Regions from separate parts of the Mesorhizobium sp. M1163 genome, predicted to be linked through region 1. Evidence: predicted binding sites of a transcription regulator. Region 1 holds the regulator's gene; each other region holds the start of a gene.
What was found. The regulator PhoB, encoded in region 1, activates phosphate uptake and scavenging genes when phosphate is short. The targets are predictions, from matches to a motif close to TGTCATNNANCTGTCAT.

Region 1 (7,425 bases):
AGATCGTCTCGATACCGTACTTCTTGGCGTCGCGGGGATTGGAGATCGAAGCCTCCTCGCCGTTGACGAAAATCTGGCCCGCATCGCGCTTGTAGGCGCCGGACAGGATTTTTATCAACGTCGATTTGCCGGCACCGTTATGGCCGAGCAAAGCCATCACCTCGCCCGGAAAAAGATCGACCGAGGCATCGTCGACGGCGCGAATGCCGCCGAAGGCGATCGAGATGTTGCGCATGTCGATCAGCGGCGTGCCCGTGGGAGCGGTCCTGTCTGCCATGCTCGTTCTCCTCACTAGACCCGTTTGCGATAGACGGTATCGAGCCACACCGCGACCACCAGCACGGCGCCGACAACGATGCTCTGCAGCGGCGAATCGATGCCGAGCAGCACCATGCCGGATTGCAGCGACTGCATCAAAAGCGCGCCGAGCATGGCGCCGAGCACCGTGCCGGAGCCGCCGGCGAGCGACGTGCCGCCGATCACGGCCGCCGCGATGACCAGCAGCTCGTCCAGGGTCCCCAGCGCATTAGTCGACGCGTTGAGGCGCGCCGATGCGATCGCCGCACTGATCGCGGCCAGCACGCCCATGATCATGAACACCTTCATGGTGACCCAGCGTGTGTTGATGCCGGCGAGTTCGGCCGCTTCCGGATTGCCGCCTATGGCAAAGACATAGCGGCCGAAACGGGTGCGTCTGGTGATGAAGGTCATGACGATGCCCGCGGCCACGGCCATCAGCACAGGTATGGCGATGCCGTGGGCGATGAACAACCCGCCCTCGGGAACGGTGATGCCGTTCTGCTGGGCATATTGGCGTACGATGCCGACCGGCCAAGGATAGGAATTGGCGATCCACACGGCGCCGAGGATGGCGGCGCAGGCTATCACGCCGAGCAAGCTTTCCGCCCAGACAGGGCGCAGCGGAAAGTTGAAGCGCTTGCGCTGCGAGCGGCCGTTGAAGAGCATGAAGGCAACGGCCGCGCAGGCGAGGACACCGACGATCCAGCTCCAGGTGGCGCCGATCGAGCCCCGTGGTCCGCCGCCCATCAGCTGGAAGGTCCTGTCCAGCGGCGCAACGGTGCGCCCGCTGGTGATCAGCCATGCCATGCCGCGCCAGACCAGCAATCCGCCGAGCGTCACGATAAAGGCAGGAACCTGGAGATAGGCGATGATGAAACCCTGAAACGCTCCGATAGCCAGGCCGAGCACCAGGCCGGCGGCCAGTGCGATGACCCACAGCCAGGGGCTGCCAAGCTGAAATCCCATGATGCGGACGAGGAATTCGGCCTGCGCCACGCCCATCACCATGCCGATCACGCCTTCCACGGAGCCGACGGAAAGATCGATGTTACGCATCACGATGACCAGCACCATGCCGGTCGCCATGATCGCCACCGACGAGGTCTGCACCGAAAGGTTCCAGAGATTGCGCGGCGTCAGGAAGAGCCCGCCCGACAGTATGTGGATCCCGACCCAGATGACCAGCAGCGCGCCGACCATGCCGAGCATGCGCGTGTCGAGTTCGGTTGCCTTGAGAAATCGGGCAACGACGCCGGCCTCCGATTCCCGCGCCCGGTCTGCCGTCGAGCTGTCGACCGGCGTGTTGGAAGTCGTGTCGGTCATGATGTTTCTCCCGCCGGGTTGCCGTCTGCCGCGGATGCCGGAAGCAGCCTAGAAGTTATCCGCCGGAAGCGGAAAAACAATTCTTTCTTGAAAAAACGCCGCGGCAAGCGGCCGCGGCGTTCGGACTTCTCGGAAACTCGGATCAGTTGCAGACCGGAACAGCGCCCGCCGCCACGCCCGCGCAGACCTCTTCTTTCTTGATCCAGCCGGCGTCGATGACGACGTTGAGGTTGTCCTTGGTGATGGCGACCGGGGTCAGGAACAGGGACTTTACGGTGTTGCCGCCGGGCGTGGTGAAATCCTTCACGCCGGCAATGTCGGTCATCTGCTTGCCGTCGGCCAATTGCGAGGCGATCTCGGCGGCGTTCTTGCCGAGCTCGCGCGCGTCCTTCCACACCGAGACCGTCTGTGTGCCGAGCGCGATGCGGTTCAGCGCGGCGTGGTCGCCGTCCTGGCCCGAGACCGGAACCGATCCAGCCAACCCTTGCGCCGTCAGTGCGGCGACGACGCCGCCGGCAGTGCCGTCGTTAGCGGCGACCACCGCATCGACCTTGTTGTCGTTCGCGGTCAGGAACTGTTCCATGTTCTTCTGGGCGTTGGCCGGCAGCCAGCCGTCGGTATAGGCCTCGCCGACATTCTTGATCTTGCCGCTGTCGATGGCGTCCTTCAGCACTTCCATCGAACCGGCAAAAAGGAAATCGGCATTCGGATCGGCGCCCGAGCCCTTGATGAAGACATAGTTGCCTTCCGGCTTCACCTTGAACACGTCGCGGGCCTGCATGCGGCCGACTTCCTTGTTGTCGAAGGTCAGGTAAAAGACGTCCTTGTTCTCGATCAGCCGGTCGTAGCCGACAACCGGAATACCTTCGTCCAGCGCCTTTTGCACGGCCGGCCCTATCGCCGAGGCGTCCTGCGCCAGGATGATCAGTGCGTTGGCGCCCTGCGAGATCAGGCTCTCGACGTCGGTGAGCTGCTTGCCCGGATTGGACTGTGCGTCGGCGGAGATATACTTGTCGCCGGCAGCCTCGATGGCCGCCTTCATTGCGGCTTCGTCGGTCTTCCAGCGCTCTTCCTGGAAGTTCGACCAGGAAACGCCGATGACCTTGTCCTTAGCCTGCGCCACCGACGCAAGCGCCAGCGTCATGGCGACACCCGCCAGAATGGCGGTCGTGAATTTCTTCATCATATCCTCCCTGCGCCGCGTACGGCGTGACCAATTGGCCCCAAAGGCCAGCTTAGAGGCGCTAATTTTTTCGAGCCTCGAAAAAATACTGGCCCGATCTCCCGCTGCTGTCAACATCGATTCTGATGGATTTTGATGTTGCTGCGACTTTTTTCGAGCTTCGGAATAAACGATGACAGCGCCACCTGCATCTGACACTATTTGCCTCATCCGACACTATTTGTCGGCATTACCGACGGCTTCCGGTTCATGAGCGGCCGCGGCAAACCGGGAGGAAAGCAAAACGATGTCGGTCGGAATCCGCCATGACGATTTGCGCCGGCGCAACCGGGCGATGGTGATCTCGGCCGTGCGCCGGGCCGGCCAGCCATCGCGTACGGAGATCGCCGCAACCACCGGCCTCAGCCATTCGACCATATCGGCGATCTCCTCCGACCTGATACGGGAAGGCATCCTCGCCGAGAGCAAGGCAAGCGAACCCGTTTCGTTGAAACGCGGTCGTCCGCAGGTCGGCCTCGCCCTCAATCCGGAAGCGGCGGCGGTGCTGACCGTGGTGTTGTCGCTGAATTTCCTGTCGGCCGCCATCATCGACTATGCGGGGCAGGTGGTCGCCGAGGAACAGCGCCGGCTGGACACGCTGACCATGCCGCGCGACGAACTGATCCGCGAATGCATGGCCATCGTCCGGCGCCGGCTGGACGATCCAGATCTTGACGTCCGCAGTGTCGCCCGCATCGCCCTGGCGATTCAGGGAATTACCGACTCCCCTGCACGCGCCATGCTGTGGTCGCCGATCACGCCCCAGACGGACATCGCCTTTGCCGACATGCTGGAAGATGAATTCGGCATCCCGGCCACGGTGGAGAACGACTGCAATATGATGGCGGTGGCTTTGCGCTGGCGCGATCCGGATCGCTATCGCGACGACTTCATCGCCATCCTGCTTTCGCACGGCATCGGCATGGGGCTGGTGTTGAAGGGCGAGCTGTTCACCGGCACGCATTCCTCGGGCGGCGAGTTTGGCCACATGATCCATCGTCCGGGCGGCGCGCTCTGCCGTTGCGGGCGGCGCGGCTGCATCGAGGCCTATGCCGGCAATTACGCCATCTGGCGCAACGCCACGCAGATGAGCGAAGACAGCCAACCGGTCGCCGACGTCAGCGACGCCGACATGCGCGCGCTGGCGGTTCGGGCGCGCGAGAAGGACGGGCCGGAACGCGAAGCCTACCGCAAGGCCGGCGAAGCGCTGGGTTTCGGTCTCGGCTCGCTGTTCGCGCTGATCGATCCGGCACCGGTCGCAATGGTCGGCGCCAGTGCCGCCGCCTTTGATCTGATCGAGCCGGCCTTGCGGAAGGCCATCGCCCAGACCGCCGGCGGCCAGCATTCGGGCTCGATCTCCTTCGATACCGAGCCGAACGAATTGCCGCTGATCCGCGAAGGCTGTGCAATGCGGGCGTTAAGCTTCGTCGACCAGCAGATTTTCGCGCCGGGCGCGCAAATGAGGCCCGGCGTCAGAAAGAACGTAGCCTGACTGGGCGGGTCAATCTTCCCTGATCGCGTAGCCGGCACCGCGGATGGTGCGGATGACATCAGGCATGCGGCCGTTGTTGACGGCTTTGCGCAGCCGCCCGACATGCACGTCGACGGTGCGTTCGTCGATATAGATCGTCTCGCCCCAGACATTATCGAGTAACTGGCTGCGCGAGAAGACGCGGCCCGGATGCCGCATCATGAATTCGAGCAACCGGAATTCGGTCGGCCCGAGCCGGATCTCGGTCTTCTTGCGATACACCCTGTGCGATTCGCGATCGAGCACGATGTCGCCGACCTTCAGCACGCTGGACAGCACTTCCGGCTTGGCGCGGCGCAGCAGCGCCTTGACCCTGGCCATGAATTCCGGTGTCGAAAACGGTTTGACCAGATAGTCGTCGGCGCCGGTCGAAAGACCGCGTACCCGGTCGCTCTCCTCGCCGCGCGCGGTCAGCATGATGATCGGCAGCCGTTCGGTTTCGGGGCGCACCCGCAACCGGCGGCAGAGCTCGATGCCGGAAACCGCTGGTATCATCCAGTCGAGCACCAGAAGATCGGGCACATTCTCCTGCAAACGGATCTCGGCTTCGTCGCCGCGTGTCACCACCTCGACCTGGTAGCCTTCGGATTCGAGATTGTAGCGGAGCAGCACACCCAACGGCTCCTCGTCCTCCACCACCATTATGCGTGGTGCGATCATCGGCTGGGCACCCCCATCATGTCGCCGGTGCGGACATTGTCGTTTCGTCTTGCTTCGGACGATTGACCGGCAATTGCTCGCCGGTCAGCACATAATACGCATTTTCGGCGATGTTGGTGACATGGTCGCCGATCCGCTCCAGATTCTTGGCGCAGAACAGCAGATGCGTGCAAGCGGTGATGTTGCGCGGGTCTTCCATCATGTAGGTCAACAGTTCGCGGAACACCGACGTATATTTGACGTCGATGCGCTCGTCGGCGGCGCGTAGCTTGGCCAACGCGGCCGCATCGCCTGCAGCATACTCCTCGATGACGCCCTGCACCTGGATGAGCACCAGCTGCGCCATCGCATCGATGGAATGCGATAGGTCGCGCGGTGTGACGCTAAGGCCGACCGCACTCACACGCTTGGCGATATTCTTGGCAAGGTCGCCGATGCGTTCGAGATCGCCGGCCATGCGGATCGCCCCGACGACATGGCGCAGATCGTGGGCCATCGGCTGGCGCTTGGCGATCAGGGTGATGGCGCGGTCGTCCAGTTCGCGTTGACGCGCATCCATGATGGCATCGTCGGAAACGACGCGTTGCGCCAGCACGTTGTCAGAATTCAACAGGGCCTTGGTCGCCCCGCCGACCATCGAACCGGCGAGGTCGGCCATGTCGCGGATCAGCTTGCTGATCTGCTCGAGATCCTCGTCGAAAGAAGCGACTGTGTGTTCGCCCATGGTCCTGTCCTTATATGCATGATCGGAACGGCTCAGCCGAAGCGGCCGGTGATGTAATCCTGCGTGCGCTTCTCGCGGGGCGACGTAAAGATCTTCTCGGTCCGGTCGAACTCGACCAGTTCACCCAGATACATGAAGGCGGTCTGGCGCGACACGCGCGCCGCCTGCTGCATGTTGTGGGTGACGATGACGATCGTGTAATCGGCTTGCAACTCGTCTATCAGCTCCTCGATCTTGGCGGTCGACAGCGGGTCGAGTGCCGAAGCCGGCTCATCGAGCAGAATGACTTCCGGCTTCACCGCCACGGTGCGGGCAATGCAAAGCCGCTGCTGCTGGCCGCCTGACAGGCTCAAGCCGCTGGCGTTGAGCTTGTCCTTGACCTCGCCCCACAGCGCGGCCCGCTTCAACGCTTGTTCGACGCGGCCGTCCATTTCGGACTTGCCGAGATTCTCATAGAGCCTGACCCCGAAGGCGATGTTCTCGTAGATCGACATAGGGAACGGCGTCGGCTTCTGGAACACCATGCCGATCTTGGTCCTCAGGAGATTGAGATCCTGCGAGCGGTCGAGAATGTTCTTGCCGTCGAGCAGCACCTGGCCCTCGGCTGTCTGCTTCGGGTAGAGTTCGTAGATGCGGTTGAACACACGCAGCAGCGTCGATTTCCCGCAGCCCGAAGGGCCGATGAAGGCAGTGACGCTGCGCTCGGGCAGCGACAAGGTGATGTCCTTCAACGCCTTGCTCTGGCCGTAGTAGAAGTTGAGGTTCTTGACCTCGATCTTCGTCTTCTCGGCGACCGTTTCGGTCATCGTCATGTCCGGGGACAACATCTGTGTCATCTGTCCTCTCTGCGTCCGGTAAGGCTGCGGGCGAGGATGCTCAAGCCCAGAACCGTCAGGGTGATTATGAGTGCGCCGGTCCACGCCAGTTGCTGCCATTCCTCGTAAGGGCTGAGAGCGAACTGGAAGATGGTCACCGGCAGGCTGGCCATCGGCGCGTTGATATTGCTGCTCCAGAACTGGTTGTTGAGCGCGGTGAAGAGCAGCGGCGCCGTCTCGCCGGAAATGCGTGCTATCGCCAGCAATATGCCGGTGACGATGCCGGACAATGCGGCGCGGTAGGCGACCGAACGGATCACCACCCAACGCGGCGCGCCGATCGCGGCACCGGCTTCACGCAACGCGTTCGGCACCAGGTTGAGCATGTCTTCAGTGGTGCGCACGACCACCGGAATGACCAGGATGGCAAGCGCAACGGCGCCGGCTATGGCCGAGAAATGCCCCATTGGCCGCACCATCAACTCATAGACGAACAAGCCGATGATGATCGAGGGCGCCGACAACAGGATGTCGTTGATGAAGCGCACGACGGTGGTGATGCGCGAGAAACGCCCATATTCGGCCATGTAGGTTCCCGCCAGCACGCCGATCGGCGTGCCGACGACAACGGCGATGATCGTCATCACCAGGCTGCCCGCGATTGCATTGAGCAGGCCGCCGGCCTCGCCTGGCGGTGGCGTCATCTCGGTGAAGACCGCGAACGAAAGCCCGGCTGTGCCCTTATAGACCAGTGCACCGAGAATGAGCGCCAGCCAGGCAAGCCCGATGCCGGCGGCGACGACGCAAAGCGCCATCATCACCGAATTCCTGGCTTTGCGGCGGCTGTGGA
Region 2 (7,425 bases), on a different contig from region 1:
GATTCATCGGCGGCGCGCCGATGAAGGAAGCAACGAAGGTCGAGGCCGGCTTCTCGTACACGTCGAGCGGCGCGCCGATCTGCTCGACCAGGCCGGAGTTCATGACGACAAGGATGTCGGCCAGCGTCATCGCCTCAAGTTGGTCGTGGGTGACATAAACCGAGGTGACGCCAAGCGAGCGCTGCAAATTCTTGATCTCGACGCGCATCTGCCCGCGCAATTTCGCATCGAGGTTGGACAGCGGTTCGTCGAACAGGAAGACTTTCGGGTTGCGCACGATGGCGCGGCCCATGGCGACACGCTGGCGCTGACCGCCGGAAAGCTCGCGCGGGCGCCGGTCGAGCAGCCCCGAAAGCCCCAGCACCTTGGCGGTCGAGCGCACCCTGCTGTCTATCTCGTCCTTCGGCGTGCCGCGGTTGCGCAGACCATAGGCCATGTTGTCGTAGACCTTCATATGCGGATAGAGCGCGTAGTTCTGGAACACCATGGCGATGTCGCGCTCGGTCGGGCCAATGGCGTTGACCACCTTGCCGTCGATGGCGACTGTACCGACCGAAATCGTCTCGAGCCCGGCGATCATCCTCAGCAGCGTGGACTTGCCGCAGCCGGACGGGCCGACCAGCACGCAAAGCTCCTTGTCGGGAATGGCGATGGAAACGCCCTTCACGGCCTCGACGCCGCCGGGATAGATCTTCTTGACATCCTTCAGATCGACGGTCGCCATCGGCTTCTCACTTTTCGGATTCGACCAGGCCGCGCACGAACCAGCGTTGCATCAGCACCACGACCAGGATCGGCGGCACGATGGCCAGCATCGCGGTGACCATGACCAGGTGCCATTGGGTGTCGGCATCGGCGAAGGAAACCATCTTTCGCAGCGCGATGACGATGGTGTTCATGTCGTTGCTGTTGGTGACGAGCAGCGGCCAAAGATACTGCGTCCAGCCGTAGATGAAGAGGATCACGAACAGCGCGGCGATGTTTGTCTGCGACAGCGGTACCAGAATATCGAAAAAGAAGCGCCATGGACCGGCACCGTCGACACGCGCCGCCTCGACCAGTTCGCCCGGGATGGTCATGAAGAACTGGCGAAACAGCAGCGTTGCGGTGGCCGAGGCGATCAGCGGGATAATCAGGCCGGCATAGGTGTCGATCATGCCGAGATCGACCATCACCTTGTAGGTCGGCAGAATGCGCACCTCGACCGGAAGCATCAAGGTGATGAAGATCAGCCAGAAGAAGGTCATGCGCAGCGGAAAGCGGAAGAACACGATCGCGTAGGCCGACAGGATCGAGATGAAGATCTTTCCCACCGCGACGCCGAGCGCCATGATCGTGGTGTTGAGGAGCAGTCTGCCCACGCTGACACCGCCGATACGACCGATGCCGCCGAACAGCGCCTCGCTGTAATTGTTCCATAGCTGGTCGCCGGGCAACAGCGGCAGCGGCGGCCTGAGGATCGTTTGCAGCGTGTGCGTCGAGGCAACGAAGGTGTAGTAGATCGGAAAAACCACGATCAATATGCCAAGGATAAGCACGGCATGGGCGATGACGGTGCGGAGCGGGGATTGGCCGATCATCGCTGCCCTCAGCCGTAATGGACTTTGCGTTCCACATAGCGGAACTGGATAGCTGTCAGGGCGATGACGATGGCCATCAGGATGACCGACTGCGCCGCCGAGTCACCCAGGATCAGATTGACGAAGCCGTCATTGTAGACCTTGTAGACCAGCGTCTCGGTCGTCTTGCCCGGGCCGCCCCCGGTGACGGCATGAACGATGCCGAACGTGTCGAACAGGGCATAGACGGTGTTGACGACCAGCAGGAAAAAGGTTGTCGGCGCAAGCAGCGGGAAGACGACGGTCCAGAAGCGCTTGGTCTCGCCGGCGCCATCCATGGCCGCCGCCTCGATCAGCGTTTTCGGCACCGCCTGCAGGCCGGCGACGAAGAACAGGAAATTGTAACTGATCTGCTTCCAGGCAGCCGCCGACACCAGCAGGATCATGGCGTGGGTGCCGTTGAGCAGCGGGTCCCATGCGATGCCGAGGCTTCTCAGCAAATAGGCCAACGAGCCGATCGAAGGATTGAACAAGAAAAGCCACAGCATGCCGGCAATCGCCGGCGCGACGGCATAAGGCCATATCAACAGTGTGCGGTAGAGGCCTTTGCCGCGCACGGCCTTCTCGGCCATGACCGCGAGCAGCAGGGCCACAACCATGGCAACGATCGCGGTCGCAAGCGAGAACACCACGGTGACCTTGATCGAGTTGAGGTAGGCCGGATCGGCCAGCACCTTCCGGAAATTGGCAAACCAGACAAACCTGCTCTTTAGCCCGAACGGGTCTTGTCTGAGCATCGACTGGTAAAGCGCCTGACCGGCCGGCCAGTAGAAGAAAACCAGGGTGATGGCGAGTTGTGGCGCCACCAGCAGGTACGGCAGGATCTTGTTGGGAAATACGACGCGTGGAGACAGGCTGATTTCCCTCGCTATCCAGGTATCGCCCACGCGAGCTCGCGTGGGCGATATTCCAACCGACTAATGCATGTCGCCCAAAAGTGCGCAGCGATTTTGGGATAACGACATGCATAAGAACAAGAGCTTAAAGCGCGTCGCATGTGGCCATTCAAACGCGACGCGCTTTAACCGAGATAATCTCGTCAGTTCTCCAGCGCTTCCTTGATCGCGGCGTTGCCGCGTGTGACCGCATTGTCGAGCGCCTGCTGGGCGGTTTGCTGGCCGGCCAGCAGCTTCTCCAACTCCTCATTCTGGATATCACGCACCTGCGGCAGATTCGGCAGGCGCACGCCCTTCGAGTTGTCGGTCGGCGCCTTGCCCGTCATCTGCAGGATGGGTGTCTCGCGGCCGGGGTTTTTGTCATAGAAGCCTGATTTCTTGGTCGCCTCATACGCGGCGAGCGTCACAGGCAGGTATCCCGACTTCTGGTGCAGATATTTCTGCACATCGGTCTTGGACAGATAGGCAAAGAAGGCGGCAACACCCTTATATTCCTCGTCCGACTTGTTGCCGAACACCCACAGGCTGGCACCGCCCGGCGTGGTGTTCTGTGGTGCGCCCTTGGCGTCGCTATCGTAAGGAAGCTGGCCGATGCCATAGTTCATGCCGGACTTGACGATATCGCCGAGGCCGCCCGACGATTCGGTGAAGATGCCGCATTCGCCAGCGAGGAATATCTGCTTGGCTTCGGAGGTGCGCCCGCCATACTTGAACGTGCCGTCCTTGGCTAGGTCCGCGAGTGCCTGGAAGTGGTTGACGAAAATCGGCGCATTGATCTTGAGTTCGACATCGCCGCCGGCCAGGCCGTTCTGCTGAGTGGCCCAAGGCACGTCATTCCACGCCGCGAAATTCTCCAGATGGATCCAGGTCAGCCAGGTCGAGGTATAGCCGCAAGGGGCGGCGCCGCTCGTCTTGATCTTCCTGGCAGCTTCCCACACCTCGTTCCAGGTCTGGGGCGGGCTGTTCACGTCGAGGCCCGCCTTCTGGAAAATGTCCTTGTTGTAGTAGAGGATCGGCGACGAGGAGTTGTAAGGGAACGACAGCATGGTGCCGTCCGGCTTCGAATAATAGCCGACGATGCCGGGCAGATACTGGCTCTTGTCAAAGGTCATCCCGGCACTGGTCAGCACATCGGCCGCCGGCTTGATCGCACCCTCGGCCGCCATCATCACGCCGGTGCCGACGTCGAACACCTGGAGGATATCGGGCGCCTGGCCGGCGCGGAAAGCGGCGATGCCGGCATTCAGCGTCTCCGGATAGGTGCCCTTGAACACCGGAACGAGCTCATAGTCGCTCTGGCTGGCGTTGAAATCCTTGGAGATCTTGGCGACGACCTCGGCGTTGGCGCCGGTCATGGCGTGCCACCAGCTGATCTGCGTGACGGCGAAGGCGGAGGTGGTGGAAAGCAGGGTCAAGGTGGCGGCAACACCGGCCGCGAAGCCGAAGAACTTCATGTTTCATCTCCCGTTTGTCATTGGCGAAAGGGGCACTCTCGCAAAGCCAATATGTGGCGCTGATGACAATCGGACAACGGTTTTGTTGCGGGTCAATGAACATCGCTTCCGGCTAAAGTGCGCTCGCTACCGAAAGCGTCGCCAGGAACTACATCACCGCCTTCTCGGCGGAGCGCATCGGTTTTCCCCGAAAAGGCCCGCCTCATGGCCCGCGGGTTAACCATTCGTTAAAATCTCCAAGAGCTAATCAGTCACACCTCCCCTGTTATTTGGCAGACCGAGTGAACCCAGGATGCTGACGGTCTATAATTGTATTGTAAGTCAGCACGACCTGAGACTGGTCGCACTTGCCGCCCTCGTCTGCGGCATTTCTTGCTTCTCTGCAGTAAATCTCCTTAAGCACGTCGGCCGATCGACCAACCGAAACCGGCTTGTCTGGCTAATGATCGCCGCAACTTCGACCGGGTTCGGCATATGGGCGACGCATTTCATCGCCATGACTGCGTTTACGCCGGGAATACCAAACGCATATAATCCGGGATTATCCGCCTTTTCGCTTGCCGCCGCCGTCATCCTGACCGCGCTTGGGATGTGGGTTGCCACCTTGCGCCGCGGCATCGACCATTTCCTCGTCGGCGGTGCCATTCTCGGTGGTGCCATCGCGACGATGCACTACATCGGCATGGCGGCGTTCGAGGTCGAGGGCCGGATCGTATGGAACCTGCTCCTTGTCGCGATATCGCTTCTGGCCGGCGGGACGCTCGCGGCAATGGCGCTCCTTGTCGTCTTGCGCCGCCCGTCCGCGCTCGCAACACTTGGCGGCGCCGCGCTTTTGACGCTGGCGATTTGCAGCTTGCATTTCATCGCGATGGGCGCGGTGTCGATCATTCCGGATTCCTCGATTGAAATATCCGAACATTCCATCGAGCCCATTTCCCAGGCCTTTGCCGCAGCGGTCGCCAGCCTGGTAATCCTTGTGCTGTCAGGCGCCGCGCTGTGGATCGACCTGCGCTTTCGCCGGCAGAGGCTCGAGGCCGATCGCATGCACGATCTCGCCAATGCCGCGGTCGAAGGGCTGATCGTTTGCGATGGCACACGCATAGTCAGCGCCAATGACAGCATGGCGAAACTGACGGGCACGGCGACAGCCACCCTGAACACGATGCAACTCGGCGAGCTGTTCGATGGACAGAGCGCAGCCGATGTATCCGGCTTCGGCGAACAGGCACAAGAAACGAAATTGAGGGGCAGCGACGGCACGAGAATTCCTGTCGAGCTGATCGCCAGGAAGATCGCCTACTGCGGCAGGCCTCATACGGTGCTTGCCGTTCGCGACATCCGTGAGCGCAAGAAGGCGGAAGAAGAGATCCTCCGTCTCGCGCATTTCGATCCACTTACCGGGCTTGCCAATCGGCGGAGCTTTTCTTCCCGGCTCGAAGCAGAAATCGCTTCGATGGAGCGTGGCAGCAAGGATGGATATCTGGCGCTCCTGCTGCTTGACCTCGACCGATTCAAGCAAGTCAACGACCTCTACGGCCACAGCGCCGGTGACGCCATGCTGCAGAAGCTGGCGCACTGCATTTCCGGCATTCCGCGCCACGGACAGATGCTCGCGCGTCTCGGCGGCGACGAGTTTGCCGTCTTAGCTCCGAACCTCCCCGACCCCCTGGCCGCAGGCCGCATAGCCGAGGACTTGCTGGCGGCGATCCGGGAGGAAAACAGGGTTTCAGTCGGCTCCGGCCTTGTTTCGGCCAGCATCGGCATCGCCTTCTTTCCGCTGGATGCCGAAGATCAGGCCGGCCTGATCGGCCATGCCGACACGGCACTCCATCGCGCCAAGACCGAGGGCAGGGACACCTATCGTTTTTTCGAGATAGCCATGGGCACCGCGGCCCGCGACAAGCGCGTGATGGAGCATGAACTGCGCCAGGCGATCGCCCGCAAGGAGTTCCACCTCGTCTACCAGCCGCAGAAGGAAATCCGCAGCGGCAAGATGATCGGCTTCGAAGCCCTGGTCCGTTGGCAGCATCCGGAGCGGGGCGACATTTCCCCGGCCGTTTTCGTCCCCGTGGCCGAGGACAGTGGCGCCATCGCGCAGATCGGCGACTGGGTGCTGATGACGGCTTGTAACGATGCTGTTCGCTGGACGAATCCGCTGATGGTCGCCGTCAACGTCTCCGCCGTGCAGCTTCACAATCCGAACTTCAGCCGCAAGGTGCACGACGCACTGTCGAGATCCGGCCTCGCACCCGGCAGGCTCGAACTGGAGATCACCGAAACGGCCCTGGTGAAGGACATGCCCCGCGCATTGGCAACCTTGAGGCAGGTCAAGGCGCTTGGCGTGCATGTGGCGATGGACGATTTTGGCACCGGCTATTCTTCGCTGTCCAACCTTAGCGCCTTTCCCTTCGACAAGATCAAGATCGACGGGTCGTTCATCAAATCGGTCGACAAGAACGGCCAGTTCGCGGCGATCGTCCGCGCCGTGCTGGGGCTTGGACGCGGTCTCGGCCTGCCGGTCCTGGCGGAGGGCATCGAGACGCCGGGCGAATTGCAGTTCCTTGACGCCGAGGCTTGCGAGATCGGGCAAGGCTATTACCTCGGCAAACCGGCTCCGATCGAGACATTCGGCGAGTTGACGGGCGTCACGGCTCCGGCAGTCCGCACCGCCAGCCGGCGCGGCGCAAGCATCGCCGTGCTCAAGCCGCGCCTGCGCACGGTCTGAGCCTATCCCGGCTGAAGCGCTGCCTCGACCAGACGCTTGGCATCCGGCCCCGACCATTCGGCCGGGCCGTTCATATGGGCGATCAGGCAGCCTTGCCCATCGATCAGCATGGTGACCGGCAGACCGAGCGCCAGGCCGCGCGTCTTGACGTCGTTGAACAGCGCCATGGTGGCATCGCGATAATAGCCGAGCGCCTTGACGCCGGTGTCCTCGAGGAACTTCTTCGGCTTGGTATCGTCGCCGGCATCGACGTTGACTGCAACAACCTGAAACGCGTCGCTGCCCATCTCCTTCTGCAGTGCATCGAGCGCCGGCATTTCGGCGCGGCAAGGTGCGCACCATGTTGCCCACAGATTGAGCAGCACCGTCTTGCCGGCATGATCGGCGATCGTCGTCGGCTTGCCGTCGGGGCCGTTGAAGGCGAGGCTTTTCAGCGATTGCGGCGGATCCGCCGGCAAAAGCGCGGCGACTTGACCGGTAGCGGCCGCGGCGATCTTCTTGGCATGGTCGGTCCTGGCGGCGCAGGCGACGTCGTCCTTGCCGCCGCCGGCGGCCACTTGCGCGGGCGCGTTGTTGCCAGAACCGCTTTCCCTGACATATACCGCGACCGCGCCGGCCAGCACGCCCGCAACCAAAGCGGCGAGGATGAGACGCAAAGCCGGGAAAAATCTATTGCCGTCTGCCATTTTTCAAAAACTGCTCCGGAGCACGGGTTATAGCGATGAGCGACA
Region 3 (7,425 bases), on a different contig from region 1:
AGCCAATGGCGGCAAGGTCGAGGGCGACGTCGCCCTGATCACCGCTCTTCCGGGCGCCGGCTCGCTCGAACAGCGCGCCCAGGGTTTTAAGGAACAGCTCGCCGCCAAATATCCGGGCCTCAAGCTGGTCGCCGACAAATACGCCGACGGCCAGGCCACCACCGGCCTCAACATCGCCACCGACCTGATCACCGCCAACCCCAACCTCAAGGGCATCTTCGCCTCCAATCTGATCATGGCGCAGGGCGTCGGTCAGGCGATCGCCGAGAACAGTCTTGCCGGCAAGGTCGGGCTGGTCGGTTTCGACAGCGACGAGAAGCTGATCAAGTTCCTCAACGACGGCGTCATTTCGGCTCTCGTCGTTCAGGATCCGTACCGGATGGGCTATGACGGCATCAAGACGGCGCTCGCCGCCTCGAAGGGCGAGAAGGTCGAGGCCAATGTCGATACCGGCGCCAATTTGGTTACCAAGGCCAACATGAAGGATCCGAAGATCGACGCGCTGCTCAACCCGAAGCTCGACTGAGCATAGCCGCAAGTGAACTGTTTCCGGGGCCTTTTCGCCCCGGAAACATCCCACTCGTGCCAATCGCGAGGCCAATCTTTGGGGGCCAATCTGGGAGGATTGTCATGATGTCGACGGCGCAGGAACTCCATCCGGCCCCAACGCTGGAACTGGGCAGGACCATCCTCGAACTCCGCGGGCTGGAAAAGCGCTATCCCGGCACCCATGCGCTGAAGCCGGTCGATCTCGCCTTCAAGGCCGGCGAGATCCACGCCATCGTTGGCGAGAACGGCGCCGGCAAATCCACCCTGATCAAGCTTCTGACCGGCGTCATGCCGCGCACCTCCGGCGACGTCATCTGGGAGGGCAAGCCTGCCGCATTGGCAACGCCGCATGAGGCGATGGCGCTCGGCATCAATGCCGTGCATCAGGAAGTCGTCCTATGCCGCCATCTCACCGTCGCCGCCAACATGTTCCTCGGCGAGGAGGATTCCCGCTTCGGCATCCTGCAGCAGCGGGCGATGGTCAGGCAGGCGCAGAAGATCATCGACGATCTCGGCTTCGACCTGCCGGCGCATGTCATGCTGGGTGACCTGACCATCGGCCAGCAGCAGTTGATCGCCGCCGCCCGCGCCACGGTGCGCGGCACCAAATTCCTGATCTTCGACGAGCCGACCGCCTATCTTACCCGCAAGGAGGCCGACCAGCTGTTCACGCTGATCCGCCGGCTGAAGGGCGAAGGCGTCACCATCATCTACATCAGCCATCGCATGGAAGAAGTGTTCGAGCTCGCCGACCGCGTCTCGGTGCTGCGCGACGGCACGCTGGTCGGCACCAGGAACATTGCCGAGACCAATGACGCCGAGCTGGTCAAGATGATGATCAACCGCTCGATCGAGCAGGTCTACCACAAGGAGCATTTCACCCCCGGCGCGACCATCGTCGAAACCAGGAACCTGTCCGGCAAGGGTTTCGAAAATGTCTCGATGTCCGTCCGCGCCGGCGAGATCGTCGGCCTCTACGGCCTGATCGGCGCCGGGCGCAGCGAGTTCGTCACCACGCTCTATGGCCGCCACCGCAAATCGGCCGGCCAGATCCTCTGGGGGGGCAAGGAGGTCAAGGTCAATTCCGAACATGACGCGATCAGGCTCGGCATGGCGCTGGCCCCGGAAAGCCGCCGCGACCAGGGCCTCTGCCTCAACCTGCCGGTCGGACTCAACCTCAATCTGCCGATCTACAAGCGCATCTCGAGCAATCTGCTGATCTCCCGCGCGCAGGAAAAGGCGCAAGCCGATCGCCAGATCGCCGACCTGCGCATCAAGACGCCGACGCGCGGCGCGCTGGCCTCCAGCCTGTCCGGCGGTAACCAGCAGAAGATCGTCATCGGCAAATGGCTCGCCCATGGCGCCAAGCTATTCATCTTCGACGAGCCGACTGTCGGCGTCGACGTCGGCACCAAGGCCGAGATCTACCGCCTGTTCGGCGCGCTGTTGTCCAAGGGAGCCGGCATCATCCTGATCTCGTCCTACCTGCCCGAGGTCTATGAACTCGCGGACACGCTGCACGTGTTCCGGCGCGGCAAGCTGGTGGCCACGCACGGCTTTCGTACCGCTGATCACGAGGAGATCCTCACCCAGGCGCTGGCCGAGAAACAAGAAAGACCGGGAGGGAAGATATGAGCACCGAGGCGATCGCTGCCGAAAGGCCGAAACGCAACTACAACGCCCTGTTCGGGCTGACACTGCTGGCGCTGCTGGTTCTTTTATGGATCATCCTGTCGGTGGCGACGCCGAGCTTCGCCTCCGCCAACAACATCTCCAACCTGTTGCGGCAAGGGTCGATGATCGCCATCCTGGCGGTCGGCCAGACCTTCGTCATCATCACCGGCGGCATCGACCTTTCCGTCGGCGCCGTGGTCGGCTTCGCCACCGTCATCGTCGCGATGCTGATCAACGCCGGCACACCGGTTTTCCTCGCCATCCTGATCACCTTGCTGGTCGGCGTCGCCATCGGCATGTTCCATGGGTTCGGCATCGTCAAGATGGGCCTGCCGCCCTTCATCATCACCCTGGCAACGCTGACCTCGCTGCGCGGCATCGGTCTGTTGATGACCAATGGCAACTCGATCTCGATCAACAACGACGCCTTCCAGACGTTCTCGCGCAGTTCCTTCGCCGGCGTCCCCAATCTGTTCTGGATGGTGATCCTGGTCGGCATCCCAGCCTACATCTTCCTGCACCACAGCCGCTGGGGCCGCTATCTGTTCTCGGTCGGCTCCAACGCCGAGGCGTCGCGCCTGTCAGGCGTCAACGTCCAGCGCACCATCTACATGGCCTACACGCTGTCGGGCCTGTGTGCGGCCTTCGTCGGCGTGCTGCTTGCCTCGCGCATCGGCATCGGCAATCCGACGCAGGCCGAGGGCTGGGAATTGCAGGCGATCGCCTCCTCGGTGATCGGCGGCACCTCCCTGTTCGGCGCTGTCGGCTCCGTGCACGGACCGCTGCTCGGCGCCTTCATCCTTGCCACCATCAACAACGGCGCCAATCTGCTCAACGTCAACGCCTTCTGGCAGCGCATCATCACCGGCGTGCTGATCATCGTCATCGTCTATTTCGACGGGCTGCGCCGCCGCGGCAAATAGACCGCCTCCCAACAACCGCCGGCCTCGCGACAGCAGGGCCGGCGGTGCCATGAACCGACTGGATTGAAGCATGAAAGCCGTCGTCTGCCGCTCGCCCGGCGAACTTGTCCTCGAAGACCGCCCGGAGCCTGGCGCGCGCCCCGCCGGCTGGGCGCTGGTCGCCGTCAGCCATGTCGGCATCTGCGGCACCGACTATCACATCTTCGAAGGCAAGCACCCGTTCCTCGCCTATCCCCGCATCATGGGCCACGAGGTTTCCGGCACCGTGATCGAGGTTGGCGAGGACGTCGATCTCGCCGTCGGCGAAGCGGTGGTCGTCAATCCCTATCTCGCCTGCGGCAAATGCATCGCCTGCCGGCAAGGCAAGCCGAATTGCTGCGTCAGGATCGAGGTGCTCGGCGTCCACCGCGACGGCGCCATGTGCGAGCAGATCCTGGTGCCGGCGCAAAATCTTTATCCGGCAAACGGCCTGTCGCTGGCCGATGCCGCCGCCGTCGAATTCCTGGCGATTGGCGCCCATGCCGTGCGGCGCTCGCTCGCTGATCCAGGTGCGCGCACACTGGTCATAGGTGCAGGCCCGATCGGGCTCGGCACGGCGCTGTTCGCCCGCATCGCCGGGCTCGATGTGACGCTGCTCGACATGAGTGCTGAACGGCTTGGTTTTGCCGAAAACGAACTCGGCTTCGCGACCCTCGACGGCTCGCGGGGCGCTGCTGCCGACCTGGTGCGGGAAGCAACCGGCGGCGACGGCTTCGACGTGGTTTTCGATGCCACCGGCAACACCCGGTCGGTGCAGTCGGCCTTCGCCCATGTCGCGCACGGCGGGGCGCTGGTCCTGGTCAGCGTCGTCAAGGACGACATCGCCTTTTCCGATCCCGAATTCCACAAGCGCGAGATGATGCTGATCGGCAGCCGCAACGCCCTGCGTGCCGATTTCGATCATGTCGCCGCCTCGATTCGCAACGGCGCGCTGCCGCTGGCAAAGCTGGTCACCCACCGCACCACGCTTGGCGAGACGCCGCACGACCTCGCCCGCTGGGCGCATGAGAAGTCCGGCCTGATCAAGGCCGTCATTCAAGTCGGATGATGCCAGGGCTGCCGCATCTCAGAGCGCCGACAATTTGAGCTCGATCCGCTCGGCCGGGAAGCGCGACTCCGAAAACTGTATCGGCTGACCGTCGGGCGTGACATTGACGGCGACCGTCACCAGCACGATGGCGCCGGGCTGCAGCTCGAGGTCCGCAAGGTCGGCGGCATCGGCATGGCGCGCCGACAGCACGGTCGATTGCCTGAGATAGTCGTCGATGCCGAAACGTGCCAGCGATGCGGTGATCGAACCGGTTTCCGCCATGGCGGCATCGATGCCGGCAAAGCGCCTGGCATCGAACCAGCCGGCCGCGCGGGACACCGGCATTCCATCGGCTTCGCCGCGCGTTTCCAGGCGTATCACATCGGCCCCCGTCGCAAGGCCTAAGCCCTCTGCGACACGACGGTTGGCCGGCTCGATCGATGACGCGAGCAAGGTGATATGCCGCTCGGACGCCTGTCCTTGCAATCCCTCGGAAAAGCGGGTGCGGGCGCCGATCGGATAAGACAGCCGCTTGCGCGACAGCACGAAGGTGCCGCGCCCCTGCTCCGCCCTGAGCACACCCTCCTGCACCAGCGCTGCGATAGCGCTACGCACCGTGTGGCGGTTGACGCCATAGCGTCCGGCCAACGCGATCTCCGGCGGCAGCGCGGCATTCTCGGGAAAATCGCCGGCGGCGATCGAATGCAGGATCTGGTCGGCGATCTGCCGCCACAGCGCGACACCGCTGCGTCGCTCGATGCTGTTGGCTTGTCCGATCATCTCCCGCCCCAATTCCTTGCGCCGATCTTTTGGCCCGTGTCACGTGCCCGTCATGGACACGCGCTACATAATGGATATAATTTGTATAGTTGTCTATATCAATAGACAAATGCGCGCAAACGAGGAGTACGGCCATGCGAGGACGGGAAGCGCGAGAGCAGGCCGAGCGCAAGGCCGTGATGGCGACGCTGGCGCAATCGGCCGGCGACGACATCGTCCGCCTCTGGGACGAAGCCGGCCTGCCTTCCGAAGCGGAACTTCTGCGTGGCCCCGAAACCGGCCTGGTTACGGTACGCGGCCGCATCGGCGGCGGCGGCGCGCCCTTCAATGTCGGCGAGGCGACGGTCACCCGTGCCACGGTGCGGCTTGCGTCCGGCCATATCGGCCACTGCTACGCGCTTGGTCGCGACAAGCAGAAGGCAAGGCTGGCTGCAATCGCCGACGCGCTCTGGCAGGATCCTGCCCACCGCAACGAGGTCGAGACCAGGATCGTTGCGCCCTTGCAGGCGGCACTGGCCAAGGCGCGTGAACAGCGCCGCGCCGAGACGGCGGCGACCAAGGTCGATTTCTTCACAATGGTGCGCGGAGAAGACTGATGGACCTCGCCACTCAATCGATCGAAGGCGGCTTCGCCGATCCGGTATTCAACGCGCTGACCGTATTCCGCGCTGTGATGGACGCGATGGCGCGGCCGGGCAGCGTGCAGCCCTTGCCGGCCCTCGCCCACCCCCCCGTGCCGCTGTCGGCCACCGCCGGTGCCATTGCTCTGGCGCTGTGCGACAACGACACGCCGCTCTGGCTCGACCCGGCTTTGCAGGGGTCGGCGGCGGTGAAATCCTGGCTTGGCTTCCATACCGGCGCGCCGCTGGCCAACACCCCGGCCGACGCGCATTTCGCGCTGATTGCCACGCCGGCCGAGATGATGGCGCTCGACGGGTTTTCGCAAGGCACCCAGGATTATCCCGATCGTTCGACGACGCTGATCCTTGAGGTCGGCGATCTCGTCTCCGGCGCTCCGCTGCTGCTCGAAGGCCCGGGCATCGAGAAGACGGCGACGATCGCGCCGGCGCAAATGCCGCGTCATTTCGTCGAGCAATGGAAGCAGAACAATCAACGCTTTCCGCGGGGTGTCGACATCATCCTCGCCACGTCCGACGCAATTGCCTGCCTGCCGCGCACGACGCGCATTAAGACGATGGAGGCCTAGGATGTATGTCGCGGTAAAAGGCGGTGAAGCAGCCATCCGCAACGCCCACAAATTGCTCGCCGACCGCCGGCGCGGCGATCGCTCGGTGCCCGCACTTCGGCTCGACCAGATCGTCGAGCAGCTGGCGCTCGGCGTCGACCGGGTGATGAGCGAAGGTTCGCTCTACGACAGGGAATTGGCGGCACTCGCCATCGTCCAGGCGCGCGGCGACATGATCGAGGCGATCTTCCTGGTTCGCGCCTATCGCACGACGCTGCCGCGCTTCGGCTATACCAGGGCGATCGAAACCGGCTCGATGCTGGTCGAACGGCGCGTGTCGGCGACCTACAAGGACCTGCCCGGCGGGCAGTTGCTCGGCCCGACTTTCGACTACACCCACCGGCTGCTCGATCCCGAGCTTGCCGCCGGCGGCGAAGTCGCCGAACCGGAGCAGCGTGCAGGCGAAGCGGAGGCGATGCCGCGCGTCTCGGCCATCCTCGCTCGCGAAGGCCTGATCGAGCCCGACGGCGATATGCCCGGGGATCATGTCCCCGGCGACATCACCCGCGAGCCGCTCGAATTCCCGATGGCGCGTGATATCCGCCTGCAGGCGCTGTCGCGCGGTGACGAGGGGTTTCTGCTGGCGCTCGGCTATTCCACCCAGCGCGGCTATGCGCGCAACCATCCTTTCGTCGGCGAGGTTCGTATCGGCGAGGTCGAACTGGAACTGGACGTGCCGGAATTGCCCTTTGCCGTGCCGCTCGGCAGCATCCGCGTCACCGAATGCCAGATGGTCAACCAGTTCAAGGGCTCGGCCAAGGCGCCGCCGCAATTCACCCGCGGGTACGGCCTCGTTTTCGGCCAGAGCGAGCGCAAGGCGATGGCCATGGCGCTATGCGACCGCGCTCTTCGTGCAACCGAATTCGGCGAAGATGTCGTCGCCGCCGCGCAAGACGAAGAGTTCGTCATCTCGCATTCCGACAATGTCCAGGCGACCGGCTTCGTCGAGCATTTGAAGCTGCCACACTATGTTGATTTTCAGGCCGAGCTCGACCTCGTGCGCCGCATGCGCGCCGCGCACGACGCCCGCGAAAACGCCGGCAAGGCCGAAGAGAAGAGGGAGGCCGCCGAATGACCGGACAACCGACCGACATCGCCACCTACAACTTCGCCTATCTCGACGAGCAGACCAAGCGGATGATCCGCCGCGCCATCCTCAAGGGCATCGCCATCCCCGGCTATCA

Region 2: the regulator PhoB is predicted to act here: its motif matches at 4,032-4,048, upstream of ugpB (sn-glycerol-3-phosphate ABC transporter substrate-binding protein UgpB).
Region 3: the regulator PhoB is predicted to act here: its motif matches at 5,033-5,049, upstream of phnF (phosphonate metabolism transcriptional regulator PhnF).

What each region holds. Positions count from the first base shown of each region.
Region 1 is NZ_JAMYMF010000026.1:52,016-59,440, forward strand. It holds gene NKH43_RS23250 (ATP-binding cassette domain-containing protein) at 1-277, opposite strand, end outside; gene NKH43_RS23255 (sugar ABC transporter permease) at 292-1,623, opposite strand; gene xylF (D-xylose ABC transporter substrate-binding protein) at 1,766-2,806, opposite strand; gene NKH43_RS23265 (ROK family protein) at 3,093-4,337, shown strand; gene phoB (phosphate regulon transcriptional regulator PhoB) at 4,347-5,036, opposite strand; gene phoU (phosphate signaling complex protein PhoU) at 5,053-5,760, opposite strand; gene pstB (phosphate ABC transporter ATP-binding protein PstB) at 5,793-6,596, opposite strand; gene pstA (phosphate ABC transporter permease PstA) at 6,593-7,425, opposite strand, start outside.
Region 2 is NZ_JAMYMF010000033.1:62,166-69,590, reverse strand. It holds gene ugpC (sn-glycerol-3-phosphate ABC transporter ATP-binding protein UgpC) at 1-724, opposite strand, end outside; gene ugpE (sn-glycerol-3-phosphate ABC transporter permease UgpE) at 732-1,580, opposite strand; gene ugpA (sn-glycerol-3-phosphate ABC transporter permease UgpA) at 1,589-2,473, opposite strand; gene ugpB (sn-glycerol-3-phosphate ABC transporter substrate-binding protein UgpB) at 2,659-3,969, opposite strand; gene NKH43_RS26960 (bifunctional diguanylate cyclase/phosphodiesterase) at 4,262-6,694, shown strand; gene tlpA (thiol:disulfide interchange protein TlpA) at 6,697-7,380, opposite strand; gene argH (argininosuccinate lyase) at 7,416-7,425, shown strand, end outside.
Region 3 is NZ_JAMYMF010000038.1:30,487-37,911, forward strand. It holds gene NKH43_RS28845 (ABC transporter substrate-binding protein) at 1-526, shown strand, start outside; gene NKH43_RS28850 (sugar ABC transporter ATP-binding protein) at 631-2,184, shown strand; gene NKH43_RS28855 (ABC transporter permease) at 2,181-3,146, shown strand; gene NKH43_RS28860 (zinc-binding alcohol dehydrogenase family protein) at 3,217-4,233, shown strand; gene phnF (phosphonate metabolism transcriptional regulator PhnF) at 4,252-4,995, opposite strand; gene phnG (phosphonate C-P lyase system protein PhnG) at 5,130-5,591, shown strand; gene phnH (phosphonate C-P lyase system protein PhnH) at 5,591-6,202, shown strand; gene NKH43_RS28880 (carbon-phosphorus lyase complex subunit) at 6,204-7,316, shown strand; gene NKH43_RS28885 (alpha-D-ribose 1-methylphosphonate 5-phosphate C-P-lyase PhnJ) at 7,313-7,425, shown strand, end outside.